Regions from separate parts of the Paenibacillus sp. BAC0078 genome, predicted to be linked through region 1. Evidence: riboswitches for the same ligand, from Rfam matches in the RefSeq annotation. Region 1 holds a riboswitch; each other region holds the start of a gene.
What was found. Region 1 has a riboswitch for thiamine pyrophosphate ahead of thiC (phosphomethylpyrimidine synthase ThiC). Riboswitches for the same ligand answer to the same signal wherever they lie in the genome.

Region 2: linked by a shared signal. The riboswitch ahead of ACX1DY_RS04450 (thiamine phosphate synthase) and the one ahead of thiC (phosphomethylpyrimidine synthase ThiC) in region 1 are both predicted to bind thiamine pyrophosphate.
Region 3: linked by a shared signal. The riboswitch ahead of ACX1DY_RS18140 (ABC transporter substrate-binding protein) and the one ahead of thiC (phosphomethylpyrimidine synthase ThiC) in region 1 are both predicted to bind thiamine pyrophosphate.
Region 4: linked by a shared signal. The riboswitch ahead of ACX1DY_RS18780 (ABC transporter ATP-binding protein) and the one ahead of thiC (phosphomethylpyrimidine synthase ThiC) in region 1 are both predicted to bind thiamine pyrophosphate.

What each region holds. Positions count from the first base shown of each region.
Region 1 is NZ_JBTLRW010000020.1:22,833-27,067, reverse strand. Features, by position in the region: gene ACX1DY_RS26065 (DUF438 domain-containing protein) at 1-427, opposite strand, end outside; gene ACX1DY_RS26060 (DUF1858 domain-containing protein) at 467-694, opposite strand; gene thiC (phosphomethylpyrimidine synthase ThiC) at 884-2,563, opposite strand; TPP riboswitch at 2,680-2,786, opposite strand; gene trxB (thioredoxin-disulfide reductase) at 2,851-3,804, opposite strand; gene ACX1DY_RS26045 (tetratricopeptide repeat protein) at 3,904-4,235, opposite strand, start outside.
Region 2 is NZ_JBTLRW010000002.1:220,295-224,529, forward strand. Features, by position in the region: gene ACX1DY_RS04430 (acyl carrier protein) at 1-55, shown strand, start outside; gene ACX1DY_RS04435 (hypothetical protein) at 486-905, shown strand; gene ACX1DY_RS04440 (NUDIX hydrolase) at 978-1,403, opposite strand; gene ACX1DY_RS04445 (SDR family oxidoreductase) at 1,865-2,731, shown strand; TPP riboswitch at 2,889-2,991, shown strand; gene ACX1DY_RS04450 (thiamine phosphate synthase) at 3,108-3,767, shown strand; gene thiS (sulfur carrier protein ThiS) at 3,764-3,967, shown strand; gene ACX1DY_RS04460 (thiazole synthase) at 4,006-4,235, shown strand, end outside.
Region 3 is NZ_JBTLRW010000009.1:142,347-146,581, forward strand. Features, by position in the region: gene ACX1DY_RS18125 (ABC transporter ATP-binding protein) at 1-244, opposite strand, end outside; gene ACX1DY_RS18130 (ABC transporter permease) at 347-1,108, opposite strand; gene ACX1DY_RS18135 (thiamine-binding protein) at 1,105-1,398, opposite strand; gene ACX1DY_RS18140 (ABC transporter substrate-binding protein) at 1,440-2,510, opposite strand; TPP riboswitch at 2,637-2,749, opposite strand; gene ACX1DY_RS18145 (pyridoxamine 5'-phosphate oxidase family protein) at 2,927-3,367, shown strand; gene ACX1DY_RS18150 (response regulator transcription factor) at 3,525-4,199, shown strand; gene ACX1DY_RS18155 (sensor histidine kinase) at 4,205-4,235, shown strand, end outside.
Region 4 is NZ_JBTLRW010000010.1:24,764-28,998, forward strand. Features, by position in the region: gene ACX1DY_RS18765 (amino acid ABC transporter ATP-binding protein) at 1-435, opposite strand, end outside; gene ACX1DY_RS18770 (amino acid ABC transporter permease) at 449-1,117, opposite strand; gene ACX1DY_RS18775 (amino acid ABC transporter substrate-binding protein) at 1,175-2,017, opposite strand; TPP riboswitch at 2,153-2,256, shown strand; gene ACX1DY_RS18780 (ABC transporter ATP-binding protein) at 2,384-3,151, shown strand; gene ACX1DY_RS18785 (ABC transporter permease) at 3,183-3,908, shown strand; gene ACX1DY_RS18790 (ABC transporter substrate-binding protein) at 3,905-4,235, shown strand, end outside.

The DNA of each region.
Region 1 (4,235 bases):
CCAGCAGCTTGAAGATGATCTCTTCACTGGCGTTCTTCTGAAATTTGCCGGCATGCAGTTCCAGACGGAAGTTGACCAGCCGTTCGATCTCGCGGTTCTCCAGCTTGAAGGTATGCACCGGATGGCCCGGCTGCTCTTCAGGTTTGTTAGAGCGATGAATCTCCTCGATGGAGCCCTTGAAAATAGCCGTGTGCACAGAGCACAGGCGCTGCACCTCCGATACGGGGATTCCCTCCTCCGTCATCAGCGAATGCTCCATCGCGGAAATTTCCGCTACTGTAACGTCGCCAACAGCCTCTGCGAAGCGCGCTTTGACCTCCTCCACACTTTTCCCGGCGTGCAGCTCCTTAATGATCTCCTTAAGCATGGTCTGGCGGCGTGTCTGCTCAGGAATATTCGCTTCACGATTGTTAATCAGTTCGCTCATTGTTCTCTCTCCTTTTAACTTTGGATTTATAACTGCACTCTATTCAAGGAACTCAAAGCCGTAGCGCTCAAAAGCCAACCGGACGGTTTCAAGATCCATTCTCTTTAATTTGACTCCTTTGGATAAGGTCATGAACCTGCCGGCCGTCTGCAGCATTCCGGGCCTCGTAATATCGTGGAAACCCAGCTCCACCATAATGTCTACGACCTCCGGATGCCGGTTCACCAACTCGAATATGGACTCCTCCAGGCTCAGCTTTTTGCTCATGTGCCCTCCTCCTCCAGCTTTGCATCTCACTAATTGATAACCTTTCTCAACAACAGCTTAGCACAGGGCATATAGGCAGATTGTGATTGTAATCACTAAGTTAAAAAAAGAGCTGCACCACAAAAAAAGCTGCATCCTTCCGCCTTTTACAGCATGGGAGACAGCCTCTGTAATCTTATAAATTTCACTTTATTTCATGGAATTTCGAATACCGTGCGAAATCCGCATGCTGCAGAATTTAGGACCGCACATGGAGCAAAAATGCGCAAGTTTGGCTCCTTCTGCAGGCAGGGTCTCGTCGTGATATTCCAGTGCCCGCTCAGGGTCCAGCGACAGATGGAACTGGTCACGCCAGCGGAACTCGAACCGCGCCTTGGACAGCGCGTTGTCCCGTTCTTGCGCCCCTGGATGCCCTTTGGCCAGGTCGGCTGCATGTGCTGCGATTTTGTAGGTAATGACACCCTCGCGCACATCATTCTTGTTCGGCAGTCCCAAGTGCTCCTTGGGCGTAACGTAGCAGAGCATGGCTGTTCCGAACCAGCCGATCATCGCGGCACCGATTGCAGAGGTAATATGATCATAGCCAGGGGCAATGTCTGTGGTTAACGGACCGAGTGTGTAAAAAGGGGCTTCCCGGCAAAGCTCCAGTTGCTTGTCCATGTTCTCCTTGATCTTATGCATCGGTACATGGCCCGGACCCTCCACCATTACCTGAACATCATGCTTCCAGGCCAAGGCTGTCAGTTCACCAAGCGTCTCCAGTTCAGCGAACTGGGCTTCGTCATTGGCATCGGCAATGGAACCGGGGCGCAGACCGTCCCCCAGGGAAAAGGCCACGTCGTATGTCTTCATAATCTCGCATATCTCTTCAAAATGCGTATACAGGAAATTCTCCTGTTGATGAGCAAGACACCATGCCGCCATAATCGAGCCCCCGCGCGAAACAATCCCTGTCATTCGCCCGGCAGTTAGCGGAATATAACGCAGCAGCACTCCGGCATGAATAGTGAAATAATCCACACCCTGCTCCGCCTGTTCGATAAGCGTGTCCCGGTACAGCTCCCACGTCAAAGCCTCGGCTATGCCGCCCACCTTCTCTAACGCCTGATAAATCGGCACAGTGCCAATGGGTACAGGAGAGTTGCGGATGATCCATTCACGGGTAGCATGAATCTGCTTACCAGTGGAGAGATCCATAATGGTGTCCGCCCCCCAGCGGGTGGCCCATCTCATTTTCTCTACCTCTTCCTCAATAGAAGAAGAAACGGCGGAATTCCCGATGTTCGCGTTAATCTTCACCAGAAAATTACGGCCAATGATCATCGGTTCACTCTCCGGGTGGTTAATGTTCGAAGGAATGATCGCCCTTCCGGCAGCCACCTCATCCCTTACATATTCCGGCGTTGTATTCTCGCGGATTGCAATGAACTCCATTTCCGGTGTAATGATGCCGTTCCGCGCATAATGCAGTTGGGTTACATTTCTGCCTTTACGCGCTCTTAAGGGGCGCCGCAACAAACCGGAAAAACCTTCAACCTCCAAAAAGTCTTCCGTATTTCCGTCATTACCGGCCTGCTTCATTCGCCCTGCGTATTCCTCCGAATCCCCGCGCTCTGCAATCCAGCATAGACGGTGCGGCGGCAGTCCTCTGCGGACATCGGTTTCTACAGCAGCATCGGTATAGATCCCACTCGTGTCATAGACACGCAGCGGTGCGTTATCCTCATCACCGGCCACACCCTCGGTTCGGCTCAGGCTGATCTCACGCATCGGGACTTGAATATCCGGGCGCGAGCCCTCCACATAGACTTTACGGCTTGCAGGGAACCCCAAAAGAGTTACTTCTTCCTTCTTCACTGTTTCTGACATCTCTTCTCCTCCTCCAGGCTCTGGGAGCCAAGTTGCAGACAAGAAAATGCAGCAAAAAAGCCGCTCCACCTGGAGCGGCTTTATCTATGAACAGCCAAAAAAGACTGCGCTCAATAAAAGGTCCGGCTCCACTTTCCTACGCTGGTATGATCCAGATCAGGTTCAAGGGTCCGGGAATTCAATTTTCCCGTCTCAGCCCATTCAGGCTCCCCTAGTGGGTATCTTATCTGATTACATTCAATCTACTTGCCATGGTGTTTTTTGTCAACCTCGGCGTTGCCCGGCTATTATTTATCCAGTGTTTCGCTCCAGTCATGCACCATCGTGCCTTCCAGGTACTTCTCCGCATCCATCGCAGCCATACAGCCGGTTCCCGCTGCCGAGATCGCCTGGCGGTAACGGGTATCCTGCACGTCGCCGCAAGCGAACACGCCCGGGATATTGGTTTCCGTTGTCCCCGGATTCACCACGATATATCCATTCTCGTCCGTAGTAATCTGACCGCCCAGGAAAGCCGTATTCGGCGTATGTCCGATAGCGACGAATACGCCGTCCGCTTCCACAAGCTCCTCAAGACCTGTCTCGTTGTTGCGGACCGTCAGTCCCTTAACACCGGAATCGCCGAGGGTCACTTCAAGCGGAGTCCGGTTCAGCGCCCAGGCAACCTTGCTGTTCCCGCGCGCCCGGTCCTGCATAATCTTCGAAGCGCGCAGCTCCGAACGGCGGTGGACCAGCGTTACGCTGGAAGCGAACCGTGTCAGGAAGCTGGCTTCCTCCATCGCAGAGTCGCCGCCGCCGACTACGATAATCTTTTTGCCGCGGAAGAAGAAGCCGTCACAGGTTGCACAAGTGCTGACACCGCGTCCGACGTTCTCCTGTTCCCCCGGTATGCCTAGATATCTGGCCGACGCACCAGTCGAAATAATAACCGTTTCTGCCTCCAGTACGCCCAGGCCATCCACGGTGATTTTGAAGGGGCGCTGCGAGAAATCGACGGATTCCACCCAGCCGTTCTTAAATTCAGCACCGAAGCGCTCCGCCTGCTTGCGCATATTGTCCATCAGATCCGGACCCATAATCCCTTCGGGAAAGCCCGGAAAGTTCTCCACCTCTGTCGTCGTTGTCAGCTGTCCTCCCGGCTGCAAACCCTCAATTACCAGCGGGTTAAGATTCGCACGCGCCAGATAAATCGCGGCAGTCAGACCGGCAGGACCTGTTCCGATTACAATTGATTTGTACATAAGTATGGCCTCCTCACAAGCGGATTTAATTTAAGTAACAACGGTCTTACTGGCTCCACCAAAAGTGGGTGGACCCTCTGCGGGCAACTGGAGCTATTCTCAAATATTTTCGGTAAAAGGGGGTAAAATACCCGCCTCCGGTCCATCATCCCCGATGCCGCATTCGCTTTGGATCCGCCGCGCATAGCGGCTTACCATAGAGACGGAAACCCCGTAACGCTGGGCGGCTTCACGGTAGGTGACAGGACGGCCGTGCAGCTTCGCAATCAGATACTCCAATGCCGCGCACCAGCCTCCGTCATGCCGGAATAAAGGTACATCCGGGTACAAGCTGCCAATGAACTGGCGCCAAAGGAGCTCGGCAGCCTTCTTCTGAACGGCATCATATCTCCGGTCCATCATGGCTACTGTATGATCAATAATCTGCTGCC
Region 2 (4,235 bases), on a different contig from region 1:
TGAGCATAAAAGTTTACGTGAATTGGCAATACATATTCATGAAACAGCAGTATAGAGCCTGGTAACTCAAATAATTCATCGGCTGAAGTTACTTGTATGGTTAGATTTGAGCGAATAGGGTACTTAACAGCGGTCATTGGCTCAGGAGCTTTTTGACTGCTGTTTTGTTTCCCTAACCAGCTATTTTTCTCATGAATTTTTTGGACAACAGAATAATCCAAAGCCCTGCCAATATAATTGAGATAAATAATGCGAAATAATTTCCTGACTGCATAAATTTTGCCATCCAGAACGAGGGTAAAACCAAGAGAATATATTGAACTTTTCCGATTATAAAATATGGAGCGAACGCTCCCAAACTAAAGAGACTTGTCAGTTTCCCAACCGCCATACCTTCAACTTTATTGGTGGATAAGACGACAATAAGCAGGCGACGATAACGCCCTGAATTTGGCCTCCGGTTTGTGGCTGAAGGCACAACCGCTGTGAAGGCAGTAACAGTGCAGTCCGGCGTCAAACTGGAAGAGAATGGGGCTTCAGGTGTGGGATTCACTGACGTGGAAGTGGCCGAGGACCTCCCTGATGGTGCTGCGGTAGAGCTGAATGGTATCTTTGAGAATGTGAATGTTGAAGCTAAATCATTTGAGCTGCAATTGCAAAAAGGCTCTATAAGCAAACTTGGTGTAGCTGCTGGCGCGGCAGGCCTCAAGGTGAAGCTGAGTGCAGGAACTACTGTAGTCCAGTTGGTTCTGAATGCGGCTGCGAGTATTACGGGAGCTGGGCTAGTGCAGGCGGTGACAGTGAATGATGGTGCCAAAGGCTCCTCTTTCACCGAGAAACCGGCCACAGTTGACGGAAGCCAGAAGGACTCCATTTCAATTGGGGGACCGATCGGATTGCCGTGAGTGCGATTTTAGCTCCAGGTGAAGAAGACCACTTTCATCAGGAAAGCGGTCTTCTTCCGATACAGATGTTTCTCACAGCAGCTCCTCCAGTGCAAACACATTGCTTTTCTCAAATTCCGCCAGAATGCCGGGCGGCAGCAAGGTCTGAACTTCAAGCTTGGTGCACCATTTATAAGCTGTATGTTCTTCCGAGAGCAGCACTGTATCGTCATCTGATTTGCACAGATAGGTGATGATGATAAGCTGTCTGCCCGGATCGCTCAGAAAGGAGGATACATATAAAAGTGCTCCCACTTCTACGGTAAGTCCGGTCTCCTCCCTGATCTCCCGCACCAGCGCGGTCTCCAGGCCTTCTCCGAATTCAATTTTCCCTCCCGGGCATTCCCAGCTCCCCGCTCCTACAGAATCCTCCGCAGCGCGCTGTACAAGCAGAATTTTGCCTTTATGTACAATGACTCCTTTGACGGCAACGACGATGCTCTTTGAATTTCTGCTCATAACTGTGCCTGCCTCCTTAACCTAACCTCGTTGTTCCGTCCAAATCTCCTTGCCTGACAAACACAATGTTCTCTAAATTATATCTGGTGTCTTCACGAAAAACGACTGTATGTGGTAAAGATAATTCAGCTATATAAGCTGAACTAAAGAACTACCAAAAGGCAGAAGTGGCGGAGGGGAAGTTTGGAACTGTAGGAGCGGTAGCGTTCGCCTAAGAGCTTTCCGCAGGAAAGCTGGCTTCGGAAGCATAGGCTATGTTTGGATTTCTACTGTGAATAACAGTTTAAATCAAGAAATCCAAACATAACAGCGGCCGAAAGTCCAAACATTCCCCGCAGTCACGGTTAAAGCCGACTTGATAAATCTAATACAGCACACCAGACGCATAATCCAAGCCCCATAAGCCATCCTAAAACGATGATGCTACTTCCATAGTTGCACAGCGAAAGGAGACAAGGATCATGCCAAACAATCAAGCCACACAAACCTTACCCCCGCAGGAGCAGAAGCAACAGCCCGGGATTGAGAGCCAGATGAAGCCACTGCCGGAATTCGAGACGTCAGCCTATAAGGCGGCAGGCAAGCTGCTGGGCAAGGCGGCGCTTATTACGGGGGGTGACAGCGGCATTGGGCGCGCGGTGGCTGTTCATTTTGCCAAGGAAGGTGCGGATGTCGTTGTTTCTTATCTGAGTGAGCATTCGGATGCCGAGGAGACCAAACGCCAGGTGGAGCAGGAAGGCCGCAAATGTATTTTGATAGCCGGTGATATCGGTGTGGAAGCCTTCTGCCAGGATCTGATTAAAAAGACGGTGGACGGACTGGGCAAGCTGGACATCCTGATCAACAATGCCGCCGAGCAGCATCCGCAGGACAAGATTGAGAATATCACTTCCGAGCAGCTTGAGCGCACGTTCCGCACAAATATTTTTTCAATGTTCTACTTGACCAAGGCGGCAATGCCCCATCTGAAAAAAGGCTCCACGATCATCAATACGACCTCCATCACGGCCTATCGGGGCAGCCCGCAGCTGCTGGACTATTCGTCCACCAAAGGCGCAATTCTCAGCTTCACCCGGTCGCTGTCGATGAATCTGGCGGAGCAGGGTATTCGTGTCAACGCTGTCGCGCCGGGTCCAGTCTGGACTCCGCTTATCCCTTCATCCTTTGATGCTAAGAAGGTCAGCGAGTTCGGCGGCACACAGCCGATGAAACGTCCCGGCCAACCGGAGGAGCTGGCTCCCGCCTATGTCTATCTCGCTTCTGAGGATTCATCCTATGTAAGCGGACAGGTTATACATGTTAACGGCGGCGAGATTATAAACGGCTAATTAGAGCATTGCTGCTCTATAATTCAGGTGTAAGAGCGTACCTCTGCGGTTCGCTCTTTTTGCTGCGTATGCTAAAGCGGTGAAATTCTCATATCATTTGTATAGCTTTTTCGAGGAAAACTATGTTAATATGAACCACGTCAGCAACTGAATATGAATTTGCCACTAGGGGTGCCGCAAGGCTGAGACGAACCTGACCGTTCGGACCCTTTGAACCTGATCTGGTTTATACCAGCGTAGGAAAGTGATGACGAATGACTGCAGCAGGGCTTATTCTTCAGCCCGTATTCCTGTATATATTTCCGACTGCCTCCTATTGCTGGGGGCGGTTTTTTTGTGTTTGGTGTTGCAACAACAATGAATGAAGGTGAACCGCTTGACTGAAATTCATTTGATTTCGGACGGGAAGCTTGGACCGGAGCGGTTTATTGCACTTGCTGCTTCTGTGCATCCACTCATGGATTATATCCATCTCCGGGAAAAGCATTTGTCCGCCCGGGAACTGCTGAGCCTAACGGAGCAACTGATCAGGGCGGGAATCTCTGCGGCCAAGCTGATCATTAATGACCGTCTTGATGTTGCCCTTGCGGCCGGCGCGGGCGGTGTTCAGCTTGCCTGGCACAGTTTGCCGCCTGCTGCTGCCCGCGCCGCTGCTCCAGGCCTTCGGCTGGGGAGGTCGGTGCATTCGGCGGAGGAGGCCGCAGAAGCCGGACGGCAGGGGGCAGATTACTGCCTGTTCGGGCATGTGTTTGCCACAGCTTGCAAGCATGGGCAGCAAGAGCGTGGCCTTGATCTGCTGAGAGCAGCCGTGCGGACCAGCAGCATTCCGCTGATTGCCATCGGCGGGATTGAGCCGGGCAACGCTGGCCGGATTGTCCGGCAGGGCGCTGCAGGGATTGCCGTAATGTCCGGCATTTGTAGCAGCGCAGATCCTGTGGCTGCCGCCAAGGCTTACAGAGCGGCGGTTCAGAATATCTCCGGCGCGGCGGCTGTGAATATCGCTGAATCTTTTGGCGGAGGAGGTGAAAAGGCGTGAAGCTGACCATTAATGGGACAGCCGGGGTGTATGCAGAGGAATGCCGGACCGTGGCTGACCTGCTGTGCCTCCCTGAGTGGAACGGAAGGCTTGTAATTGTGGAGCTGAACGGTGAGATTGTCACCAAAGACAATTACGGGGAGACGCTGCTCAGCGAAGGCGACCGGATAGAGCTGGTGCATTTTGTAGGCGGGGGCTGAGCTGTTGTGAACAAAAATATTGATCAGGAGGCGGGTTCATGTTAGATCCATTGATTATTGGCGGCATTTCACTATCCAGCCGTTTGTTTATTGGTACGGGAAAATACAGCCGGAACACTCTGATTCCCGAGGTCATCGCACGTTCAGGCTCACAGGTGATTACGGTCGCTTTGCGCCGGGTTGATCCGGAGAGCAAAGATAATATTGTCAGCCATATTCCTAGCCATATGACGCTGTTGCCCAATACCTCAGGGGCAAGGACTGCTGA
Region 3 (4,235 bases), on a different contig from region 1:
TCCCGGCAGTTCTGAGACCCGCAGCCAGGTCTTCCACCGCGTAACTGCCAGTAGTCTGAGCGCCTGCAGCCAGCCCTTCCCCAGCGTGACTGCCAGTGATCTGAGCGCCTGCAGCCATCCCTCCCGCAATGCGTGCTCCTGGAGTCTGATCCCCAGCTTCAGCCGCTTGATCCCCGAGAGTCGGGGCTTCAAGCCCTGTGCCTTTTCCCGAACCCGTCCGGTCAGAATCTGTGATATGAGGCATCCGCATCATCCTTCTTTCTCATACGCCTTCAGCTCTTAAACTGCTATCACAACTAGCGGCGTTTGTTCAGTCATTTAGCAACTCATTCAGTAATTAGTTAAATTATAAGGTCTTCCGCGGCTTCCAGCGCACCAGCCATTTCTCCAGCAGCGCGATCATGGCGAACAGCACCAGACTCAGCAGCACAATAATAGCGATGGCAACGAACATCCGGTCTGTCCGGTAGGAGGCCTTCTGCAGCAGCATGTAATAGCCGATCCCTTTGTCAGCGCCGATCCATTCGGCGACCACCGCGCCCATTACCGCGTAAGTCGCGGAGATTTTTAGGCCGGAGAACAAGGAAGGCAAGGAACCGGGAAACTCAAGCTTGGCAAAAATCTGCCACTTGCTTGCCCCGGCCATTTTCATATAGTTCATCATGATCCGGTCGCTCTGCGCCAGCCCGCCCATTGCAGCGACGGCTACCGGGAAAAAGCAGACGAGGGTAATCAGGACAATTTTGGGCAGCAGTCCGAAGCCGAACCAGATAATCAGCAGCGGTCCAAGCGCAATGGAAGGGACGTTCTGGCTGAGAATCAGCAGAGGATACAGCGCCCGCTTCAGCCAAGGCACCAGATGCAGCAGCAGAGCTATAATCAGACCTACGCCTGTACCAATCGGAAATCCGATCAGGGTCAGCCGGAGCGTAGCAGCCGTATGTGCCCAGATACCGGAGGCGTTGCCCCGGGATTCGCGGGCGATGTCGCCGGGACTCGGCAGCATCCAGGAAGGAACATGCAGCACCGAAACCGCCAATTGCCAAGCACCCAAAAACAAGATGACCGCCACAAGGGGCGGCCAGATCTGCTTCCAATAGGCTCTCACGGCCGGTATTTTTCCGTCAGCTTGTCCATGCTGATTCCGCTGGGATTATGGGCGATCTTGATCTGTGAGATGACGCTGGGGCTGCCGGATTCAATGAGTGCGTGGTGCATTTGGCGGACCACATCAAGCAGCTCTTCCAGTTCACCTTCCATTGTTGTCTCAAGCGGATTCACCTGGTGTTTGACGCCGGATCGCTGAATAACTTCTATGGCTTTGTCCACATAAGGGATGGAGTCCTCGTTGTTCAGAGTTTTGGGGATGACTTGAATGCTGAGCAGTGTGTTGGCCATGCGGATCAGATCCTTTCGATTTTGGAATTAGGGTATATAGTCTACTTGCCTTCCGGTAAAAAATCATTCGTAAACGCCGAAGCGGCATCCAGCGGCTTATCCAGCAGCTTCAGGCCGTACATCCAGTCGGCATAATTCTTCCAGATTTCGGTTTTCTGCTCGCCCCAACGGGCGGCATCGTCCTTGTATTTCGGGCTGAGCCATTTCTGGCTGGCCAGAACCAGCTTGGGATCAAGATCAGGCACGGCTTTGGACAAAATAGCGGCAGCCTCTTCCGGCTTGTCAATCGCGTATTGATATCCTTTCGACGTAGCCGCAAGGAAAGCCTTCACCACTTCGGGGTGCTCGGCAATTTCCTTCTCGCTTGTGGTAAGTACCGGGGTGTAGTAATCCAACTGCGGCGCATAATCCTTCAAATACAGCATATCCAGCGGTTCCCCGCGCAGCTCGGCTTCAATGCCGGTCCATGCGTAGAAAATCCAGGCGAAATCAATGTCCCGCTTCACGGCAGTGAAGAAGTCGGCTTCGCCGATATTGACCAGCTTCACCTTTTTGACATCCCCGCCTTCGGGGTCCATAATCGCCTTCATTGCCGCTTCCTCAGCAGGTGAGCCCCAGCCGCCGTAGGTTTTGCCCTCGAAATCCTTCGGAGTTTTGATATTGCGGTCCTTCGGCGCGGCAAAGCCTGAGGTATTATGCTGAATGATTGCGGCGATAGATACAAGCGGCACACCCTGCAGACGGGCCAGCGTGAGCGCCTCCTGGGCGCTGATGCCAAAAGCGGCTTCGCCCGACGTCACCATCGTGTCGGCTCCCGCCGATCCCGGCTGCACGATTTCTACATCGAGGCCTTCTTCCTTGTAATATCCCAGCTCTTTAGCCGCATAGAGGCCGGTATGGTTCGTATTCGGCGTCCAGTCGAGCGCGACCTTGATTTTGGTCAGCTCTTTGGGGGCTTCCGTGCCTGTAGCCGTTGCTTCTGGGGAAGCGGTGCTGCCCCCGGAGGTCGCAGCGGCGTTGCCGCCGGCATTACCGTTGTTGCTGCCGCAGCCGGCCATGACGATGACCAGCATGCAGCTGATGCAGAGCATTAGTGCTTTTTTGACTCCCATTTCTTCTCTTCTCTCCTTCCAGCTAGCCTCAGTCTTCCAATTTCTGATGATGTTCATACCAAAAAGGCGCCCCGGAGACCGGGACGCCAATGTAACGTAAGGTGGGTTCGCTATAGGCCGCGAGCGGCTGTAAGCAGGTGACGATTCCTACGCTGGCATTATCCAGATCAGGTATAAGGGTCAGTATCTTTGAGGGATACAATCTCAGCCGGCCAATTCCAGCACCCCTGGTACTATGAAGTTATGGGCATTGCTGTGTTCTTACGGTGTATTATAGACTGTCTCCTTCGGAATTGTCCAGTGACGGACCTCCAAATGGCAGGGACCGGAATTTAATACCCTCGGAAAGGGTACACTAACCTGACGCAAATTTTAGCGAAAAATCAAACTGGTATTAGAAAGGAGCTTTTTCGTCAATGGACAACAGAGAACTGGAGCAGGCAATCATCAAAGCGCTGGATGACAACAAGTTCGGTTCCTTCGGAACGATAGAAGCCGGCAACAAACCTAAGGTGCGCTATATGGCGGTTTTTCACGAGGGGCTTCAGATCTACTTGGCAACGAGCCGCAAGACGCATAAGGTAGAGGAACTGAAGGATAACCCGCATGCATTTCTGTTGCTAGGATATGAGCAAGGCGGCGGTAAGGATGTGCTGGAGATTGAAGCCACTGCTGCCGTTACCAAGGATGAAGGCCTGCGTTCTAAAGTATGGAATAAAGAGCTGGAAAAGTGGTTCAAAGGGCCGGATGATCCCGATTATGTGATTCTTGAGCTTATGCCGGCACGGATAGAGTATCTGGGCAAAAACAAGGAAAACGGGGTTTGGCAGCGCTCGGCGGCACTCTCCGGAAAATAAGCATTGAAGGCGGAACAGGGCCATCTTGAACCTTAGGGTTTGAGATGGCTTTTTTTAACGAAATCAGGATGATACAGCCCTGCTTACTGTTCGGCAATGGCTGGTGCTGGCTTATGGGAAATCATGCTATACTTTTGCACAGAAAGGATTGAGGCTGATGAGCGTTACATTGCTGTATGTTGAAGACGACCGGGAGATTGGCAGCGCTGTCTCTGCGGATCTGCGTGAGCGGGAATATGCCGTCCGCTGGCTGGAGAGCGGAGAGGGTGCGGTGGAAGCTGCGGCAGGCTGCCAGCTTGCGATTCTCGATGTGATGCTGCCGGGTCTGGATGGCTTCACCGTCGGGCAGCGGCTGAAGCGGGCCTACCCGAATCTGCCCATTTTGATGCTCTCCGCCCGGACCTCGATTGATGATAAGCTTCAGGGCCTGGAGTTCGCCGATGATTATTTAACGAAGCCGTTTCACCCCGATGAGCTGGCTGCGCGGATTGAGGTATTGCTAAGACGGACGGGAGCAGCCGCGACTGTGCCGCTGGCGCTGAAGCACCTCATGGTATACGAAGGAGACAACCGGATTATAGAGGCGGCTACCGGCAAGGAAATTTTGCTGACCGGCAAGCAGTTTCAGATTTTCTCCTATTTGCTGCGCCACCTCGGCCAGATTTTGACGAAGGAGCAGATTTACGAGGCCGTCTGGGGAGAAAGTTATATAGAGGGTGATAAGACGCTCATGGTGCATATCCGTTACCTGCGCGAGAAGCTGGAGCTTGATCCGGCCGCGCCGGAGATCATTGAGACGGTCCGGGGGATCGGCTACAGGGTAAGAGCATGAGGCGAATGGGACGTTTTCGCAAGCTCCACAGCTCGC
Region 4 (4,235 bases), on a different contig from region 1:
ACCCGACAATTGATGCGGATAGGCATCCCCCTTGTCTGCCAGGCCAACCTTGGTCAGGAGCTCTATTCCCCGCTTACGCGCATCCGCCTTGGAGCGCTTCTGAACCGTAACCTGGCCCTCCATCACATTGCCAAGTGCGGTCATATGCGGGAACAGGTTGTACGATTGAAAGACCATACCTGTCCTTTGACGAAGCGCCAGTACCGAACGCAGCTGGATTTTACTAGTAGGTGCAAATTCAAGCTGCAAGTCATCCAGCTTCAGGCTTCCCCGGTCAGGCCTCTCCAGCAGGTTGAAGCAGCGCAGCAGTGTTGTTTTGCCGGAGCCTGAAGGCCCGATGATCACCTGCACCTTACCGTGCTCCACGGTGAGATTCACACCCTTCAATACATGCAACGAACCGAAAAATTTATGCACATCACGGATTTCTATCACGGGATATTCCTCCTTATCTTGCCGAGTAGCGGTCAAGCCGTTTCTCCAGGTAGCTTTGCAGCACTGACAGCACGGAACAGAACAGCAGATAGAACAACGCAGCCTCGGTGTATAGGAGCATCGGTTCATAAGTGGTCGCCGTTATTTGCTGTGCGGTTTTGAAAATTTCCACATAAGTAATCGTAGCAGCAAGCGAGGTATCCTTGACCAGACTGATAAAGGAATTGGATAAAGGCGGAACCGAAACACGCGCTGCCTGCGGCAGAATGATCCGCCGAAGCGCCTGTCTGCGGGTCATTCCAACAGAAAATGCCGCTTCCCACTGACCTTCAGGAATGGACAGCACCGCAGCCCGCACAATCTCGGAGGAATAAGCGCCTACACTGAGCGTGAAGCCAATCGTAGCGGCAGTAAACGGATCGAGGATGATACCCACAGCCGGCAAGCCATAGAAAATGATGAACAACTGAACCAGCAGCGGTGTTCCGCGGATGATCCAAACATAGAATCGCGCAATCAGCTTCGGCAACGTCCACGGCGAAAGCCGGATGAGTGCGGTACACACGGCAAGCAGCAACCCCAGAATGAAGGAGACCACAGCCAGCGGAATGGTAAAAGCCACCCCGGCTTTCAGCAGGGGCAGCAAGGAATCCAGGAAAATTTGTATTTTGCGATCATCCATTGATCAGACCTCCTTCCCGGAAATTCAGGGACCAGCACTCCCGAACACACCGGTAATTTATTTGGATACATCAGCACCGAAATATTTCTCGGAAATTTTCAGGTACGTTCCATCGCTTTTCATAGCTGACAGCGCTTCGTTTACCGCCTTCACCAGCTCATCATTGCCTTTCAGGAACGTAGCCGCACTATGTGAGCCTTCAGCGATTTCATCGACAACCTTAATTTTCACATCCGGTCTCTGCTTTTTCAGATCCAGATAGGACAGGCCATCGTTCACGGTTGCATCAATCCGGCCCGAGGTCAGCAGGTCAATGGCTTGGTTGAAGCCCTCAATGGCGACAATCTCAGCACCGTTCTCACGGGCGATAGCGGATAGATTGCTGGTTAGTGACTGGCCGGCTTTTTTGCCTTTCAGGTCTGCAAAGGATTTGATGTCTTTATTCTTCTCGCTGACAATCAGCACTGCCTTGGAGACAATGTATGGATCGGAAAAAGCATATTTCACCTTGCGTTCATCCGTAATCGACACCTCATTAAAAATCACATCAAACCGCTTGGCATCCATACCGGCAAAAAGGCCATCCCACTGCGTCTCAAAAAACTCCGGCTGAACCCCCAGCCGTTTGGCTACCTCCTCGGCGATTTCCACGTCAAATCCCGTCAGCTTGCCGGAGGTATCATGAAAAGTAAAGGGAGCATACGTGCCTTCGGTGCCAATGCGCAGCTTACCACTCGCCTTTATGGCTTCCAGGCTGTTCTGCGCTGCCGGGGCAGCCGTTGCCGCACCTTCGCTTGGCGTAGCAGACTGCACTGCCGCATTATTGCCCTTATTATTGCCGCAGGCCGCCGCCAGTAACACCGTAAGCAGCAGCAGGATGGTCAGGCTTATTTTTTTCATGATCTATGTCCCCTCTCATCTGAAAAATCTTCGGGATTAGCATCCCCAAAAACTACCCGCTCACTCAGCTCGTCCGTTGACATCAAGCCTGAATATGATATATTAATTAGCAATTGTGAATTCAATATCGACCTGTTATTTCACTAGGGGAGTCTGCCGACTGAGACGAAGCCTTAAGCTTCGGACCCTTGGAACCTGATCTGGATCATACCAGCGGAGGGAAGTGGAACAGAATTGCTCAGCGGTACCGCTTCATGCTGTCTAGCTGAACCTTTCAGACCCATTTGTCTCCTCCAGAGACGGATGGGTCTTTATTGTGTCCATTAAGTATCGCTACATACGAAGGAGGCTTGCTTACATACGAATATGATCTCTATTACTAACCTGTCCTATTCTTTTGATGCATCATCCGGGGCTCCGGTATTCTCCGGGCTATCCATGAACGTCAGCCAGGGCGAATTCATCTCCATTGTCGGGGCCAGCGGCTGCGGCAAAAGCACGCTCTTCAAGATTATTGCCGGACTTCTGCCCCACTCCGGCGGTGAGATCAGCATTCACGGTCACCCCTCTGGGGATCCTTCCTCGCGCTTAGGGCAGGTTGCCTATATGCCGCAGCAGGACCTGCTGCTGCCCTGGCGGACTGTGCTGGACAACTGCCTGCTGCCTTGGGAGCTGAAGCAGATTGGCAGCAAGGCTGAGGCCGCTGCGCAGATCCGTGAAATGCTGGTCCGCTTCGGCTTGGCAGGAACGGAGACAGCCTATCCCGCAGAACTGTCAGGCGGGATGCGCCAAAGGGTTGCCCTGCTGCGCACTCTTGCCGCCGGGAATGAGCTGATGCTGCTGGATGAGCCGTTTGGGGCGCTGGATGCGATTACGAAACGCGAGCTGCACCGCTGGCTGCTCTCGCTGTGGAGCAGCCTTGAGAAGACGGTGCTGTTCATCACCCATGATCTGGAGGAGGCCTTGCTGCTCAGCGACCGGATCTATCTGATGTCCGGCGGCGCAAACGGCGGCTTGCAGGAGCTGGCTGTAGATTTGCCGCGCCCGAGACATTACAAAATGAACTATGAACCGCAGTTTGTCGCCCTGCGGGAGGATTTGGAGCGGAGGCTATATGAGAGCCGCATTTTGTAGAAAAGCACTTAGGAATTACGGGCCTTTTGCTATGCTGGCAGTGCTTACTTTTATCGCCTGGGAGATCGTATCGCGTCTGGGGCTGATCCCCTCGTTCATCCTCCCTGCTCCTTCCGCAATCTTCATGGCGCTTGTCCGGCAAAGAGGGCTGCTGTTCGGAGTGCATTTGCCCGCGACACTAGAGGAGGTACTGCTCGGGTTTGCCCTGTCGGTGTGCTGCGGCTTGCTGCTCGGGACCGGGATGCACATGTTCACTCCGCTGGAGAAGGCGCTATACCCTCTGCTCGTTATCAGCCAGACGATACCGCTGATTGCACTGTCGCCAATTTTTATTATGTGGTTCGGCTATACGCTATGGAGCAAGGTTGCGGTGGTGTTCCTGACCGCCTTTTTCCCGGTGGTGATAGGGACCTATGATGGTCTGCATAAAAGTGGGGCGATATACCAGGAACTGCTGCTGACCCTTGGCGCGAACCGCTGGCAGATCCTGCGGAAGACGCAGATTCCGCCGGCGCTGCCTCCTTTTTTCTCTGGACTCAAGCTCTCCATTGTCTACTGTGTGATTGGGGCAACCATCGGCGAATGGCTGGGCGGCAGCAAGGGACTCGGTTATTTCAGCCGCCGGATGGCCGGAAATCTGCAGAGCGCAGAAATGTTCGCCGCCGTTGTCCTGCTGTCTGCGATCGGTGTCGCCTTGTTTCTAAGCATAACCTTGCTTGAAAGGATCATTTTGAAGAAAAGAGGTATTTATCGGTGAAAATTATCCGCTACGTAAATTCTGTAAGGAAAAGGAAGCTGTCCCTAGCTCCCCTCATATTGCTGCTGTGTCTTGGACTGGTTGCCAGCGGCTGTGGAGCCAGCAATAATGCTGCCCCTTCCGGTTCTGCTCCGGCTAAAGAAGACGCTCCGCGCCACAAGCTCACCATAATGCTCGACTGGTATCCGAATGCAGTCCACTCCTTCCTGTATGCCGCACAGCAGAATGGCTATTTCGCCGAAGAAGGTCTGGACGTGGATATCCAGATGCCTGCTGACAGCAATGACGCCCTGAAGCTGGTGGCCGCAGGAAAAGTTGATCTGGCCC